Regions from separate parts of the Arthrobacter alpinus genome, predicted to be linked through region 1. Evidence: riboswitches for the same ligand, from Rfam matches in the RefSeq annotation. Region 1 holds a riboswitch; each other region holds the start of a gene.
The links. Region 1 has a riboswitch for S-adenosylmethionine ahead of AOC05_RS01840 (hypothetical protein). Riboswitches for the same ligand answer to the same signal wherever they lie in the genome.
Positions count from the first base shown of each region.

Region 2: it holds a riboswitch for S-adenosylmethionine, as region 1 does, so the genes downstream of both, AOC05_RS10550 (aminotransferase class V-fold PLP-dependent enzyme) here and AOC05_RS01840 (hypothetical protein) in region 1, are expected to answer to the same signal.
Region 3: it holds a riboswitch for S-adenosylmethionine, as region 1 does, so the genes downstream of both, AOC05_RS03395 (bifunctional o-acetylhomoserine/o-acetylserine sulfhydrylase) here and AOC05_RS01840 (hypothetical protein) in region 1, are expected to answer to the same signal.

Region 1 is NZ_CP012677.1:430,770-436,126, reverse strand. It holds gene AOC05_RS01855 (APC family permease) at 1-1,793, shown strand, start outside; gene AOC05_RS01850 (helix-turn-helix domain-containing protein) at 1,848-2,432, opposite strand; gene AOC05_RS01845 (sodium:solute symporter) at 2,650-4,149, shown strand; SAM riboswitch class IV at 4,237-4,350, shown strand; gene AOC05_RS01840 (hypothetical protein) at 4,367-4,669, shown strand; gene AOC05_RS01835 (biotin/lipoyl-containing protein) at 4,689-4,919, opposite strand; gene AOC05_RS01830 (VIT1/CCC1 transporter family protein) at 5,119-5,357, shown strand, end outside.
Region 2 is NZ_CP012677.1:2,339,643-2,344,999, forward strand. It holds gene AOC05_RS10525 (sigma-70 family RNA polymerase sigma factor) at 1-7, opposite strand, end outside; gene AOC05_RS10530 (DoxX family protein) at 226-741, shown strand; gene aroA (3-phosphoshikimate 1-carboxyvinyltransferase) at 749-2,053, shown strand; gene AOC05_RS10540 (ribosome small subunit-dependent GTPase A) at 2,058-3,188, shown strand; gene hisN (histidinol-phosphatase) at 3,323-4,135, shown strand; SAM riboswitch class IV at 4,280-4,393, shown strand; gene AOC05_RS10550 (aminotransferase class V-fold PLP-dependent enzyme) at 4,458-5,357, shown strand, end outside.
Region 3 is NZ_CP012677.1:800,374-805,730, reverse strand. It holds gene AOC05_RS03410 (MFS transporter) at 1-124, opposite strand, end outside; gene AOC05_RS19255 (hypothetical protein) at 588-764, shown strand; gene metX (homoserine O-acetyltransferase MetX) at 778-1,923, opposite strand; gene AOC05_RS03395 (bifunctional o-acetylhomoserine/o-acetylserine sulfhydrylase) at 1,989-3,305, opposite strand; SAM riboswitch class IV at 3,378-3,493, opposite strand; gene AOC05_RS03390 (Tex family protein) at 3,630-5,357, opposite strand, start outside.

The sequences.
Region 1 (5,357 bases):
TGGATTACTTCTCAACCCTTGGCTACCAGCCGGCCATCGCCGCCCTGGCCGCCGGGGTCATGGCCCCCCTTGCCACCATCGTGCTGGTCCTGGTCACACTTTTTGGCGCCCTTCCGGTCTACAAGCGCGTGGCGCGCGAAAGCCCGCACGGCGCCGGCTCCATCGCCATGCTCGAACGCCTCCTGCCGAAGTGGTGGGGGAAGCTGTTCGTGCTGGCCCTGCTGGGTTTCGCCGCGACCGACTTCATGATCACCATCACCTTGTCTGCCGCCGATGCCACCGCGCATGTGTTGGAAAACCCGTTTGCCCCGAAGTTCCTTGATGGCCAGAACGTCATTATCACCCTGGTCCTGATTGCCGCGCTGGCCGCAGTATTCCTGCGCGGGTTCAAGGAGGCCATCGGTATTGCCGTGGTCCTGGTGGGCATTTTCCTGACCCTGAATCTGGTGGTGATCGGCGTTTCGCTGGTGCATGTGGTGGGCAGTCCGCTGCTGACGGCCGACTGGTGGACCGCACTGACCACCCAGCACGGCAGTCCAGTCATGGTGGTGGCCGTGGCGCTGCTGGTCTTTCCCCGCCTGGCCCTGGGCCTGTCCGGTTTTGAGACCGGTGTGGCCGTCATGCCGCAGATCAAGGGCCGCCCCAGTGACACCGAGGCCAATCCCGAGGGTCGTATCAAGGGCGCCCAGCGTCTGCTGACTACGGCGGCGCTGATCATGAGCACGTTCTTGATCACCTCGTCCCTGGCCACCACCATTTTGATCCCGGCCGCAGAATTCCAGCCAGGCGGCGCCGCCAACGGCCGCGCCCTTGCCTATCTAGCCCACCAACTGCTCGGCGAAGGCTTCGGCACCGCGTACGACGTCAGCACCATCGCCATCCTGTGGTTTGCCGGAGCCTCAGCTATGGCCGGTCTGCTAAACCTGGTCCCGCGTTACTTGCCGCGCTTTGGCATGGCCCCAGCCTGGGCCGGCGCCGTGCGCCCGCTGGTCCTGGTATTCACCGTCATCGCCGTCATCATCACACTGGTCTTCAAGGCCGACGTCGACGCCCAGGGCGGTGCGTATGCCACCGGCGTACTGGTGCTCATCACCTCGGCGGCCATCGCCGTCACGCTCTCCGCCCGGCGAAAAAAGCAGCGGGCGCAAACCATCGGCTTTGGCGCTGTGTCGCTGGCCTTCCTCTACACCACCGTGGCGAACTCGATCGAGCGCCCCGACGGGCTGAAGATCGCCCTGCTTTTCATCCTGGGGATCGTGGTGGTCAGCCTGCTCTCGCGCATGCGCCGGGCCTTCGAACTGCGGGCCACCTACATCCGCATGGACGAGGCCGCCATGAACTTTGTGGCATCCGTGGACGAGGGCACCATCAGGATCATCTCCCACGACCCCAAGACCCGCAACGCCGCAGCCTACCGCCGCAAACTCAACCACGCGGTGGCGGTCAACGCGATGGGGGATCCCCGCGACGTGCTGTTCATGGAGGTCATTGTCGATGATTCCTCCGACTTTGAAACGGCACTGGAGATCCGTGGCGTGATGCGCCACGGCTACAAGATCCTGGAGGTCCACGGCTCCAATGTGCCCAACACGATTGCCGCGGTGCTGTTGCACGTCCGCGACGCCACGGGCCTGATCCCGCACATTTACTTCCGGTGGAACGAAGGGAACCCGATCTACAACCTGCTCAAGTTCCTGTTCTTTGGCGAAGGCGAGATCGCCCCCGTCACTCGGGAAGTGTTGCGCGAGGCCGAGCCGGACCTCACCAAGCGCCCCTGGGTTCACGTCGGCTAACCCCGCGAGGGCGCACTTTCCGTGCGCGCCCGGCTCCGAGCGCACCCGGCTCCGCTAGCCTCCCGGACCGGAGGCTGCAGGAACCAGGATCCACAGCGCCTCGACGGGGGTGCCGTAGCGGTTTTCCCAGGAGTGTGGTTCGCGTCCTGAAAAGGAGAGCGTGTCCCCTGCCTGCAAGTCATAGGATTCCGCTGTCATGATCAGAGTCAGCTCACCGCTGATGATGTGCAGCACGTCCACGTCGCAGTCCACGGCGTAAAGCTCGGATTCGCCTCGCCCAAACGGGGCAATGGTGGCCGAGAGGATCTGAAGCCGGCGCTCGGACCTGGCCGTGAGCAGCCGCTCCACGATCCCGTCGCCGCCTAGGGAGATGCGCGGTCCCTCGCCGGCAGGGGTGAAGTGCGTCTCGGGGACGGCAAAGAGGTCCCCGATGGAGATGGAGAGAACTTGGCACAATGTCACCAAAGACGCCACACTTGGTGAGGTTAGATCGCGTTCCACCCGGCTAAGAAACCCCTTGGTCAGGCCGGTCGCATCTGCCACATGCTCAATAGTGAGTCGCTGGGACTGGCGCGCTGCCCGAATTCGGGATCCTATGGCCACCGGTGCCGTACTAGGCTCTACGGGCAACGCTTTCATTCTCGCTCCTTCTTGGTTGCGGGCCTGATGCGCCCACCGTGACTCTATACGGGCATCACACACACTTCGATTTTTTGACTGTTACCTCAATCACAGTTTAGCCTATTGGACAACAGATGTTGCCTACCAGGCAATTTTTTTGGGGAATCCCCCTCACAGCACCTTGGAGCACTACGTGACATTGAACATTGCAATAGTCGTCATTTACTTGGTGGCCATGCTGGCCTTCGGCTGGTGGGGCAAGTCCCGAACCAAGAACAATAGTGACTTCCTCGTGGCCGGCCGACGCCTTGGCCCCTTCCTCTACACCGGCACCATGGCCGCCGTCGTCCTCGGTGGAGCCTCCACCGTGGGAGGCGTGGGGCTAGGCTACAAGTTCGGCATTTCAGGCATGTGGCTGGTGGTTGCTATTGGCATCGGGGTACTGCTGCTGAGCCTGCTGTTTGCCCCCACCATCCAAAAGCTGAAGATCTACACGGTCTCCCAAATGCTGAGCCTGCGCTACGGCAAGGAGACCACCAAGATGTCGGGCATCGTCATGCTCGCCTACACGATCATGATCTCGGCAACTTCCACCGGCGCCTACGCCACCATCTTTGTGGTGCTGTTCGGCTGGGACCGCTGGCTGGCCATTGCCGTGGGTGGGGCCATTGTGCTCATCTACTCCACCGTTGGCGGCATGTGGTCCATCACCCTGGCCGACCAGGTGCAGTTCGTGATCAAGACCGTGGGCATCTTCTTCCTCATGCTCCCGTTCGCGTGGAACGCCGCCGGTGGCATCGACGGCATCAAGGAACGCGTTGACGCCAGCTTCTTCGCGTGGGACGGCATCGGCATCCAGACCATCATCACCTACTTCGTGGTCTACACCCTGGGCCTGCTGATTGGCCAGGACATCTGGCAGCGTGTCTTCACCGCCCGCGACCCACAGGTGGCCCGCTGGGGCGGCGCCACCGCCGGCATCTACTGCATCCTGTATGGCGTGGCCGGCGCCCTGATCGGACTGGCCGCCAAGGTAGCTCTGCCCACCATCGACGTCGCCAACCTGGGCAAGGACGTCGTCTACGCCGAAGTGGCCACCCACCTGCTGCCCATCGGCATTGGTGGGATCGTCATGGCCGCCGCCGTGGCCGCCATGATGTCCACCGCATCGGGTTCCCTGATTGCCGCCGCCACCGTGGCCCGCAAGGACGTTGTCCCGTTCGTGGCCAGCTGGTTCGGCAAAACCATCGACACCTCAGACAGCTCCAACCCCGAGCATGACGTCAACGCCAACCGCTGGTACGTGCTGGGCCTGGGGCTCCTAGTGGTCCTGATTTCCATTGTTGTCAACGACGTGGTGTTCGCCCTGACCATCGCCTACGACATCCTGGTTGGCGGTTTGCTGGTGTCCATCATCGGCGGCCTGGTGTGGAAGCGTGGCAACGGACTTGGCGCCGCCTGGTCCATGGTGGTTGGCAGCCTGCTGACCATCGCCCTGCTGGTGCTGTACGCCACCGGCGTGATCCCCAGCGCCGATGGCATCTACGCCAACGAGCCGATCTACTTTGGCCTGCTCGCCTCGCTGGTGGTCTACATCGCGGTCTCCCTACTGACCCCGGCAACGCCCGCGAACATCCGCAAGATTTGGGACGACCGCCTCGCAGCGGCTGCCACTGATTCCAATTCAGATGATATCGACACCGTCATGACGGGCAAGAACAGCACCACCGTGTAGTTCGACCAACGTAGGACGGCGGTTGGTGACGTAATAAATTACGTCATCAACCGCCGTCGTACTTTAAAGCGCTACGGTGGAAACCAGCTTCACGAGATGCGATGCCAAGCTCCGACTGGTCGCACGCCAACCCCATGTTCACAGGGTGGCTCGGATGAGGAAGTGACCTGCGGTGACTGGATCCGCGGGTAAGAGCACCCCCATCAAAGGTTTGATCATGGCAACTATTTCCGCAGACCGTAGCCGCTCTTCTCACAACGCCGCTCCCCGCACGGCCCCACCCTCAGCCGGCATCCCCGTTCTGCCGGCCGTGGATGTGAATTTGGGCGCCGTCACCTTTTTCACCCCCAGGGGTCACCACAGCTACTTCTGCGCCGCACCGGCACTGCTGGTGGACGCGCTGGCGGCGGCGGTGCGTGCCGCCCGCTGGGTACCGGAAATCGGCACGCTGGTGGTCACCATGGCGCAGACCGGTTCACGGGAGAGCCGCAGCCTGGGCTTCAAACTCGAAAAGTACTAGGCCGGCGCAACCCCGGCGGCTAGGCGATGGTGGCAATAACGGCGCCCTGCGCCACCTCGTCACCTTCTTGGACGTGCCACGTGAGCACGCCCGCGGCGGGGGCGTTGATTTCGGCGTCGAACTTGTCGATGGTGACCTCGGCCAGCACCTGGTAGGGGCGCACGGCGTCGCCGTCGGGCACCAGCCACAGGGTCAGCACGCCTTGGTCCTGCGGGTCCCCGGTCATCATCGGGAAAAGCACCTCAACCATTTTCACTGACCTGCTTCCGATCCGTGGCCGCCAACGCTGCGTGATTCCCAGCATATCCGCACCCTTTTTGCGCACGTCCTTTTCTCCGTGGCTAGCCGGGCGAAAGTGCGGTAGGCCGAAACTATTTTTCAAGGATCACCGGCCGGAAATTGCCACCAATACGCGCTACAGTAATGGCTTACTTGAGGAGTTCCCTACTGTGCCAGAACGCATTCCCACCCCCGTAGAAATCAGTCGCTGGCGCCAATATCTGGCCGACGAACGGGCCGAAGCCGCCGTTTACCGCGACCTGGCCAAACGCCGCGAGGGCGAGGAAAAAGCCATCTTGCTGGCCCTGGCGCAGGCGGAGGGCCGCCACGAAAAGCATTGGTTGAACCTTCTGGGCGAGCACGCCGAGCCGCCGGTGGCCGCGTCCGCCCGCAATCAGTTGCTGGGCCT
Region 2 (5,357 bases), 1.9 Mb from region 1:
TGTTCATTACAGAGAAGTCTACTGTCAGTGTCTGCATTGCCACCTTTCCTCATAGGTTCATACCCTCCCAAGTCGGGCTATGCGCCGCTGTTTGTACACATGCAAACCCGGCAACGCCGTCGAATATTCCGCAAACCACGTCTCAAAGTGCGAGACTTGGAACAAGGTTCAAACGTTCGCCCGTAGCACCAGAGGTTTCACAGCACTTAAACGAAAGGCCGTACCTTGTCACTAGTTCGCGCACTTGCCCGCCCCATGCTTGCCTCGTCCTTCATCCTTTCCGGTTTGGAACGGCTGCGTCATGCAGACCAGACGGCGGAGCAGCTCTCCCCCGTCCTGAGCCGCATTTCTGCCGCACTGCCGGTACAAACCAGCGAGAAGTCCCTAGCCAAGATCCTGGCTGGAGTTCAGGTGGGTGCTGGCGTGCTGGTGGCCACCGGAAAGTTCTCCCGTCCCGCCGCCGTCGTTCTGGCCATGACGGCCGGGCTGGGCACCGTTGTGGAGTATCGCAGCGCCGCCACGGACACCAAGGAGGGAAAATCACACCGCCGCAGCCAGCTAGCCAAGAACATCGGGCTGCTGGGCGGGGCCCTGCTGGCCAGCGTTGACACGGCAGGCCGCCCGGGCCTTGCCTGGCGTGCCGAACGGCTCATCGAGTCCGGCAAGAAGACCGCCACCAAGAAGATCCACACCGCAGACAAGAACGTTCGTGCGCTCGCCCACGACGTGACAGGACAGTAACCACCCCATGACATCCGCCCCTTGGCCCGCACCGTTTGCCGCAACACCCTTGGACGCCACCGTCACCATTCCGGCATCCAAATCGCTGACCAACAGGTACCTGGTTCTGGCTGCCGTGGCCGACGGCGTGTGCCGGCTGCGCGCGCCCCTGGCCTCTAGGGACTCCGATCTGATGATCCAGGCCCTGCGCGCCCTGGGCGCGGGGATCCAGGAAGTACCCGGGAGCGGACCCGTGCCGGATCTGGTGGTCACCCCCATCCCCGCTGGCCATTGCGTGGATGCGTCCGTCGACTGCGGGCTAGCCGGGACTGTCATGCGTTTTGTCCCCCCGCTGGCCGCGCTGCTGTCAGGGGAGGTGAGCTTCGACGGCGACCCCGCCGCCAGGGTGCGCCCCATGGCCCCCATTGTGGCCGCCCTGGCGGGTCTGGGTGTCAAGGTCAGTGACGGTGCCGACGGGCTGATGCCGTTCACGGTCCACGGCACCGGCACTGTTCGTGGCGGCCATGTGGCCATCGATGCCGCCGGCTCCTCACAGTTCATCTCGGCCATCTTGTTGGTGGCCGCCCGGTTCACGCAGGGCCTGCACCTGGAGCACACCGGAGAATCGGTGCCCAGTGTTGACCATATTTCCATGACGGTTCAGGTGCTGCGGTCCCTGGGTGTCACGGTGGATGACTCCACCCCTAAGCACTGGATAGTTGCCCCGGGTCCCATTGCGGCCTTTGACGTGGTCCTGGAGCAGGACCTCTCCAACGCGGGCCCGTTCCTGGCCGCCGCTCTGGCCTCGCGCGGCACCGTGCGGATCCCGAACTGGCCGCTGAATACCACCCAAGTCGGAGATAAGTGGCGTGAGATCCTGCCACAGTTCGGTGCCACCGTCAGCCTGGACGACGGCGTCTTGACGGTGACGGGAGGGCCCGAAATTCTCGGTGTCGACATTGCCGACACCAGCGAACTTGCCCCCTCCGCGGCCGCCCTCTGCGCCCTAGCCACGGGCCCGTCTCGGCTGCGGGGCATCGCCCATCTGCGCGGACACGAGACGGACCGGCTCGCGGCGCTGGTTGCCGAGATCAACGCCCTGGGCGGGAACGCCGTCGAAACTCCGGACGGGCTGATCATCAACCCCGCCCCGCTGCACGGCGGGGTGTTCCACAGCTACGAGGACCACCGCATGGCCACGGCCGGTGCCATCATCGGGCTCGCCGTGCCCGGCGTCACGGTGGAAGATATCGCCACCACCGCCAAAACCATGCCTGCCTTCCCGCAGATGTGGGCCGACATGGTGGCCCAGACCACTGTGACCGAAGCGTAGGCCGATGGCAAACGATTACAGCACCTGGGACGAATCAGATGTCAGGGTCAGGCCCAACAAAAAGGGCAGCAGGCCACGCACCAAGGACCGACCGGCACATGATGACGCCGTCATTGGACGCATCATCACGGTGGACCGTGGCCGTTACACCGGCATCGTGGACGAGGACCTGCCCACCGAGCGCCTACTCATCGCCGCGAGGGCCCGCGAACTGCGCCGCTCCCCCGTGGTGGCCGGCGACTTCGTAGCCCTGGTGGGTGACACCTCAGGCAAGCCGGACACCCTGGCACGCCTGGTGCGCGTGGAGGAACGCCGCACACTGTTGCGCCGCAGCGCCGATGACACGGACCCGATTGAGCGCGTAGTGGTGGCCAACGCTGACCAGCTGGTCATCGTGGTGGCCGCGGCCAACCCCGAGCCGCGCACGGGTTTCATCGACAGGGCCCTGGTGGCCGCCTACGATTCGGGCATCGCCCCGATTCTGCTGATCACCAAGGCAGACATCAAGGACCCTGCCGAACTGCTGGCCAACTACGAGCACCTGGAGATGACAGTCATCATCAGCCGCACTGCTTCCGCAGGCGCCGCAGACGCCGCCTCCGCCATTGACGCGCGCAGCGACGACGGTGACTCCGCCCTTTTGGCTGGCGGCGCCGTCGAACAGCTGCGGGAATTCCTTGACGGCAAGGTCAGCGTCATGGTCGGGCACTCGGGTGTGGGCAAGTCCACTATGGTCAACGCGCTCACCGGCTCCCAGCGTGCCACGGGCGGCGTGAATGCCGTGACGGGTCGCGGCCGGCACACCTCATCCTCGGCGCTGGCCCTGCGATTGAAGGACGGCGAGCCCCGCTCCTGGATCATTGACACCCCGGGCATCCGCTCCTTCGGGCTGGCCCATGTGAACCCCGACAGGATCTTGGCGGCCTTCCCCGACCTGCAACCAGGTACCGACGACTGCGAACGCGGTTGCAAGCATGACAGCGTCGCCGTCAACTGTGGCCTGGACCCGTATGTTGCCGCCGGTCATGCCGGCGACGCCGGGCCGGCACGGCTGGCGTCGCTGCGGCGCCTGCTGGGCACCAGCGACCGCACCGAAGGGCGCGCCGAGGCCAAGGAACTTGGCCAGATCGACTGACCGGCGGTCGAGACCTGGCCAACTCGCCACCGCAGGCGATCCGGCATTTTTCCGGCGACTATCCGACGCGTCGGCCTGTTCCCCGCCCGCGTGCCAGCCAGCCTAGTCCCCCAACTACCGATAACGTGGTGAGTATGACGCCCCCACAGACGTACAACGATGACCTCCGCCTGGCCCATGTCCTGGCCGACACCGTCGATTCCCTGACCATGTCCCGTTTCAAGGCCCTGGATCTGCAGGTTGAGACCAAGCCGGATCTGACGCCTGTGACCGATGCAGACAAGGCGGCCGAGGAGTCCATCCGTAGCCAGCTGTCCCGGGTCCGTCCCCGCGATGCCGTGCTCGGTGAGGAGTTTGGCAGCAGCGGCCACGGCTCGCGGCGTTGGATCATCGACCCGATCGATGGCACCAAGAATTTTGTGCGCGGCGTTCCGGTCTGGGCCACATTGATCGCCTTGGTCGACGAGGGCCGGCCGGTGGTGGGCCTTGTCAGCGCGCCGGCTTTAGGCAAGCGGTGGTGGGCTGCCGAGGGCACCGGAGCGTACATGGGCAAATCCCTGGCCGCCGCAACCCGCATCCGAGTCTCTAACGTCACCGAGCTCTCCGACGCTTCCCTTTCCTACTCCTCGCTGACCGGATGGGCCGAACGCGGCAACCGGGAGGAATTTCTGGGGCTCACCGACGACGTGTGGCGCACCCGCGCGTACGGCGACTTTTGGTCGTACTGCATGGTTGCCGAAGGCGCCGTTGACATTGCCTGCGAGCCCGAGCTGAACTTGTATGACATGGCCGCCCTGGTACCGATCATCACCGAGGCCGGCGGACGCTTCACCTCGCTCGAGGGCGTGGATGGACCCTTCGGCGGCAACGCCTTGGCCACTAATTCCATTTTGCACGCAGAGGTCTTGCGCCGCTTGAACCCGGGCTGGGATGACCTCCTCGCCTAATCCTTTCATCAAGCACAGGTGAGTTAAGTACGACGGCGGTCACCGCCGTCGTACTTTTTTTGCCTTTGCTCGGTAGTCACCACCGCCCGTTACCCGGCGTAACAAATGCGTCGGGCCCGCCGTTGGGCTACTATTTTTTGCATAGGTCACGAGTGCCAGCGCTAAACCCCGGTTTGCTGGCCGGCAACCCTCCTTTCGCGGCGGGGTGCCCCGGGTGACGACCTGGCCTGGCCGGAGCGGTCATGGCAAGCGCGGATTTTTTGGCTCTGTCTGCTTTTTTGACGGCGGGGTCAGATAAGAATCCTTCCTTTAAGGAAGCCTCATGAGTTCTGCCATCTTGGAAAACATTTCCCTCGCCAGTTCACCGTTGCTGCCCGTGGTGGGCAACGACCTCAAAGCCCCGTTGATCCACGGCGCTAGTGTCCGGTACGCCAACCTGGACTACGCCGCGTCGGCCCCGGCTGTGGAGGATGTGGCCGCGCACTTGGCGCAGATTCTGCCCTACTACGCCAGTGTGCACCGCGGCGCAGGATTCGCCTCACAGGTGAGTACCTCGGTGTATGAAAATGCACGGCACATTGTGGCTAATTTTCTCGGTGCCCGGCCCGATGACACCGTCATCTTCACCCGCAACACCACCGATTCCCTGAACCTCCTGGCTGGCTGCGTGCAGACCCTGCTGGAAAGCAACTCCAACGCCAACGGTGAGGTCCTGTACCTGGACATTGAGCACCACGCGAACCTGCTGCCGTGGCAGGCGCTGCCCCACCGTTCGGTCGTCGCAGGTGACACCATCGCCGCCACATTGTCCCGTGTGGAGACGCAGCTGCGGGCAGGAAATGTGGTGCTCCTGGCTATCACGGGCGCCTCAAATGTGACAGGCGAAGTGCTCCCTGTGGCGGAATTTTCCGCCCTGGCCCACAAGTACGGGGCCCGGATTGTGGTGGATGCGGCCCAGCTGGCACCCCACCGGCGCATCGACATCGCAGCCAGCGGCATCGACTACGTGGCGTTCTCCGGGCACAAGCTCTATGCACCCTTTGGTGCGGGGGTGCTGGTTGGCCGCTCCGATTGGCTGGACACAGGCAAACCGCATCTGGCCGGCGGCGGCGCCGTCAAGGACGTCCGGATGGAATCGGTGCTGTGGACGCAGGGCCCGGCCCGGCATGAGGCCGGCTCCCCCAACGTACTCGGCGCCGCCACCTTGGCCAGGGCCGCCCAG
Region 3 (5,357 bases), 370 kb from region 1:
CCACCGTCGTATCCAGCACCACCATGAGTTGGGCGAGAGCTACAGTAGTCAGCGTCCACCAGCGCCGTGCAGTGACCGCCGGGGCACTGGCCCCGTCATGGGGAGCAGTTGGCATGTGCGTCATAAAGTGCACACTAGTGGCGGCTATGGAGTGATGGACAAGGTAAAGTCTGCGAATTTCCTGTCAATTTTCCGTGCCGCGAAACCCCAGCCGGCGATGGGGCCGCAACGTCGCAAACGCACCCACCAGCGTTCAGGCCAAGATCTGCTTTCAAGACTAAGATGGGAAGAAGCGCGAACATTCTGCGCTTCGAACTTAGAAGAGGTGTGTTGTGCTTAGTGTGCTCAACCTAGTGTCGGCCGGTGACGTGGCCGCGTCATCTTCGAGTTCTTTCTCGCTCCAGCCGTGGTTCATTTTCATCATCATCGGCTTGGCACTCTTTTCAAGTTTCGTCAGGGCCGCAGGCCGGAAGAAACGGGCACGGGACTCTAACCCGTATGGCCCGCCTTCTCCCACCGGACAGCCCGGCGTCGCACACCAGGCAAACCAGACCCCCTACTCAGGTACCCTGCTCAACGGTGTCCCGATGAAAAATTACGACAGTTCGCACGGGCACCAAACCACCGGGTTCGCCAACGAGCGGATGCGGGCCGAGGCCGAGCTCAAGCGCCAGCTGGACGCCCTCGACTCCGCCCGCCGCAGCGGCCAGGTCACGGCCGAACAGTACGCCATCCACCGCGAAGCGATCTTCAAGGCGTTCTAAGCGGCACCGGGGTCTACTGCGCGAAGAAGGACTCCCGCAGCAGATCCCCCACAGTCCCTACCTCGGTCAAGAACCCGTCGTGCCCAATGGCGGAGTCGATGTTGTGCACTTTTACGTCCCCGGGCAGGGCCGCGGCCAGTTCCTGTGACTGGGACGGGAAGTACAGCCTGTCGCTGCTAACGGCGGCAACAAGGAACTGCACCCCTTCGGTCCGGGTCAGGGCCTGCGTCAAGGTACCGCGGCCGCGCGTCACATCATGGCTCATCAGGGCCTCGGTGATGACAATGTAACTGTTGGCGTCAAAACGGCTCACCAGTTTGCGTGCTTGGTGGTCAAGATAGCTTTCCACCTGGTAGCGGCCGGCAAAGGAACCTCCCACCACCGGGCGAAGCCGCCCGAGGTGCAGCGGGTTTTCACCGTCCTGCGCGGCCCGCCCAAAGCGTTGTTCCATCTCCGTTTCGGAGCGGTAGGTGATGTGGGCGATCCGCCGGGCCAATCCCAAGCCCGAGGTGGGTGCTGCGCCGTCGTAGTAGTCCCCGCCGGCGAAATGGGGGTCCTGGCGGATGGCCAACACCTGGGCCTGCGAAAACGCTATCTGCTCGGCGGTGCTTGCCGCGCAGGAGGCCACCACCGCGCACCGTCGCACTCGTTCCGGGAACGTCACCGCCCATTCCAGCGCCCTGGCCCCGCCCATGGACCCGCCAATGACCGCGTGCCATGAGGTGATGCCGAGCCTGTCCGCCAACCGCGCCTCCGCCACCACGGAATCGCGGATGGTGACCAAGGGGAACCGGGAACCGTAAGGTGCACCGTCGGCGGCAATGCTGGAGGGTCCGGTGGTGCCGTAGCATCCGCCGAGCATGTTCGCCGCCACCACAAAGTACTTGTCCGTGTCGATGACCTCGCCCGGCCCAACCAGGCCCTCCCACCAACCGTCCTCCTCGGAGTCACCTCGGCTGACATGGGTGCTGCCGGTCAGCGCGTGCTGGATGAGCACTGCGTTGGTGCCTGCCGCGTTCAAAACACCCCAGCATTCAAACGCCAGGGTGACGGTCGGCAACTCCCCGCCCGCCTCCAGCTCAAGGGCGCCGATGTCCACGGAGCGCAGCACACCGCCGCCCTGTCCCACAGCCGCAGACCAGGGCGCACTGGCCGGAATTGGTGTTCCGGTTCCTGCCTCAGGGGAGCGCACATTCACCTCCGCCGCCGTCGGACTTACCGGTGTCACGCTGATTTTGCTGCGCGAAAACCGGCTTCAAGGTCGGCGATGATGTCCTCCACGCCTTCGAGGCCCACGGAGAGGCGCACCAGTCCGGGGCGAACTCCGGCGGCGAGCTGCTGCTCGGGTGAGAGTTGCGCGTGAGTGGTCGACGCCGGGTGGATCACCAGGGAGCGCACGTCACCGAGGTTGGCGACGTGCGAGTGCAGTTCCAGTCCGTCAACGAAACGCTTGCCAGCCTCCGCGCCGCCCACGATGTCAAAAGCGATGACTGCGCCGGTGCCCTTGGGGCCGTATTTGCGGCCCCGCTCAAACCACGGGCTGGACGGGATGCCGGCGTAAACCACGGATTCCACGTTCTGATTGTTTTCAAGCCACTGTGCCACTGTGACGGCGTTGCTGACGTGGCGTTCCATGCGCAGGCTCAGTGTCTCAATGCCCTGGGCGATGAGGAAGGCGTTAAACGGGGCAATGGCTGAGCCAAGGTCGCGCAGTAGCTGCACGCGGGCCTTGAGGACGTAGGCCAGATTCGCGCCCAGGGCACTGCCGACGCCAAGGTCTCGAGCGTAGACCAGACCGTTGTACGTCTCATCCGGGGTGTTGAAGCCGGGGAACTTTTCCGGGTCCGCTGCGAAGTCGAACTTGCCGCCGTCGACAATCACCCCGCCAATGGCCGTGCCGTGTCCGCCCAAGTATTTGGTGGCGGAGTGGATGACAATGTCCGCACCCCACTCTAGGGGGCGGATCAGGTACGGGGTGGCCAAGGTGTTGTCGACAATCAGCGGCACGCCTGCTTCATGGGCGATGGCGCTGATGTTTTCCAGGTCCAGCACGTCCTGGCGCGGGTTGGAGACGGTCTCGCCAAAGAACGCCTTGGTGTTCGGCTGGACGGCTGAGCGCCATTCATCCAAGTTGTCCGGGTCCGAGACAAAAGTGACGTCGATGCCCAGCTTCTTCAAGGTGTGCGCCAAGAGGTTGAACGTGCCGCCGTACACGCTGGGGCTGGAGACAATGTGATCCCCGGCCTGGGCCAGGTTCAAGATGGCGAAGGTGGTGGCGGCCTGGCCTGAGGAGAGCAGCAGGGCGCCGACGCCGCCTTCCAGGCTGGCGATGCGCTGCTCAACGGCATCCTGGGTGGGGTTGCCGAGGCGGGTGTAAATCGGTTCCAGTTCTGTCAGGGCAAACCGTGCCGCGGCGCTCTCGGTGGACGGGAACACAAAGGATGTTGTCTGGTAGATCGGCAGGGCGCGGGCACCGGTGGTGACATCCGGCTCCTGGCCTACGTGGATCTGACGGGTTTCAAATGACCAACCGTTACTCATGAATGGATTCCTTCACAGTAGAGGCCTGCAACAATGGCCCACCTTGGCCCCAAAGGGGAAGATGAGCCGTGCGGCCCGCGCTTGCACCGAAACCGGGCGGTTCGGTACCAGGTCTTCACCCGGGGCACCCCACCACGGTGGAGGGTTGCCGGTCAGCGAGCCGGGGCAAATCGCTGACACTCATGACCTATCTCCAGTGTGGAAGAAAGCTAGTGAGGGAGCAAGAATATGACGTGTTTATGACTTTTGGCGAATCACTGATTGAAATTTTGGGCAGAACCTGAGATATATCGAATTATTGACTGACGGGCTGGCGGTCCCGCCCTATTTTCCCAGACCTGCCCGGCGCAGGGCCTCGGCCATGGCCGTGTTGGCCGACGGCGGGGCTGTTGCCGCACGCGGTTGACGGGCTGGCTGGGCGCTAGGGCGAGACTGGCCGCCCGCCCGGGGTGGGGTGCGCGCCGACTTCCCGGAGCCGGCGTCGTTCCCCTTCCGCTCACCTGCCTCGCGGGTGCGGCCGGTGCCCGGCGCCGACGTGACCTGATCGTCAAGGCGCAAGGTGAGGGAAATCCGTTTGCGCTCGGGCTCCACCTCCAGGACCAAGACCCGGACCACCTGGCCGGATTTAACCACGGCATGCGGGTCGGAGACAAAGGAGTTGCTCAGGGCGGAGACGTGGACCAGCCCGTCCTGGTGCACGCCGATGTCAACGAACGCGCCAAAGGCCGCCACATTGGAGACCACCCCTTCCAGGATCATGCCGGGGCGAAGGTCGGTGATCTTCTCAATGCCTTCGGCGAACGTGGCGGTTTCAAAGCGGGGGCGGGGGTCGCGGCCGGGTTTTTGTAGCTCGGCCACAATGTCCTTGACGGTGGGCAGACCAAAGCTGCCATCGACAAACTCGCCCGGGTTGACGCTTGCGGCTGCACCCACCCCTCCGGAGATCTCGGCGGCCTGGGCACCCACGGAGGTGAGGATCTTCCGCGCCAGCCCATAGGCCTCCGGGTGGACGCTGGAGGCATCGAGAGGCTCCGAGCCGCCGGTGATGCGCAGGAACCCGGCGCATTGCTCGAAGGCCTTCGGGCCCAGCCGCGCCACCTTCAGCAGGTCCCGCCGCTTGCTGAACGGGCCGTGCTGGTTCCTGTGGGCCACAATGTTCTCGCTCAGTAACGGCCCCACCCCTGCCACCCGCGAGAGCAGCGCCGGGGAAGCCATGTTCAGGTCCACACCCACGGCGTTCACGCAGTCCTCGACGACGGCGTCCAGGGAGCGTTCCAGCTTGGCCGGGGTGAGGTCGTGCTGGTACTGGCCCACACCGATGGACTGGGGATCGATCTTGACGAGTTCAGCCAACGGGTCCTGCAGGCGGCGGGCGATCGAGACGGCCCCGCGCAAGGAGACGTCCATGCCGGGCAGTTCGGCGCTGGCCAGGGCCGACGCCGAGTAGACCGAGGCGCCGGCCTCGGAGACTACCAGTTTGGTCACCTTCATCTTGGGGTTGCTGTGCTTGAGTTCGGCCAGCAGTTCCGCGGCCAGCTTGTCGGTTTCCCGGCTCGCGGTCCCGTTGCCGATAGCCACCAGTTCCACCTGATGCTTGAGCGCCAACGCGTGCAGGGTGGCGAGGGCTTCATTCCATCGCTTGGCGGGGGCGTGCGGGTAAATCGTGTCGGTGGCGACCACCTTGCCGGTGCCGTCAACTACGGCCACCTTGGTGCCGGTGCGCAGGCCCGGGTCTAAGCCCAGGGTTGCCTTGTTTCCGGCCGGTGCCGCCAGCAGCACATCGCGCAGATTGGCGGCAAAGACGCGCACCGATTCCTCCTCGGCGCGTTGGAACATCCGGACCCGCAGGTCCACGGAAAGCCGGGTCAGGATGCGGGTGCGCCAGGCCAAGCGGGCACTTGTCATCAGCCAGGTGTCCGCAGCACGGCCGGACTCGCTGATGCCCAGGGAATGAGCCACGGCGTTTTCATAGGCGGCGCGGGCCTGCGCGTGCGCGTCGGCGTCGCGGGTGTTGGCCTCAGCCAAATCCAGTGTCAGCACGCCCTCCTTTTC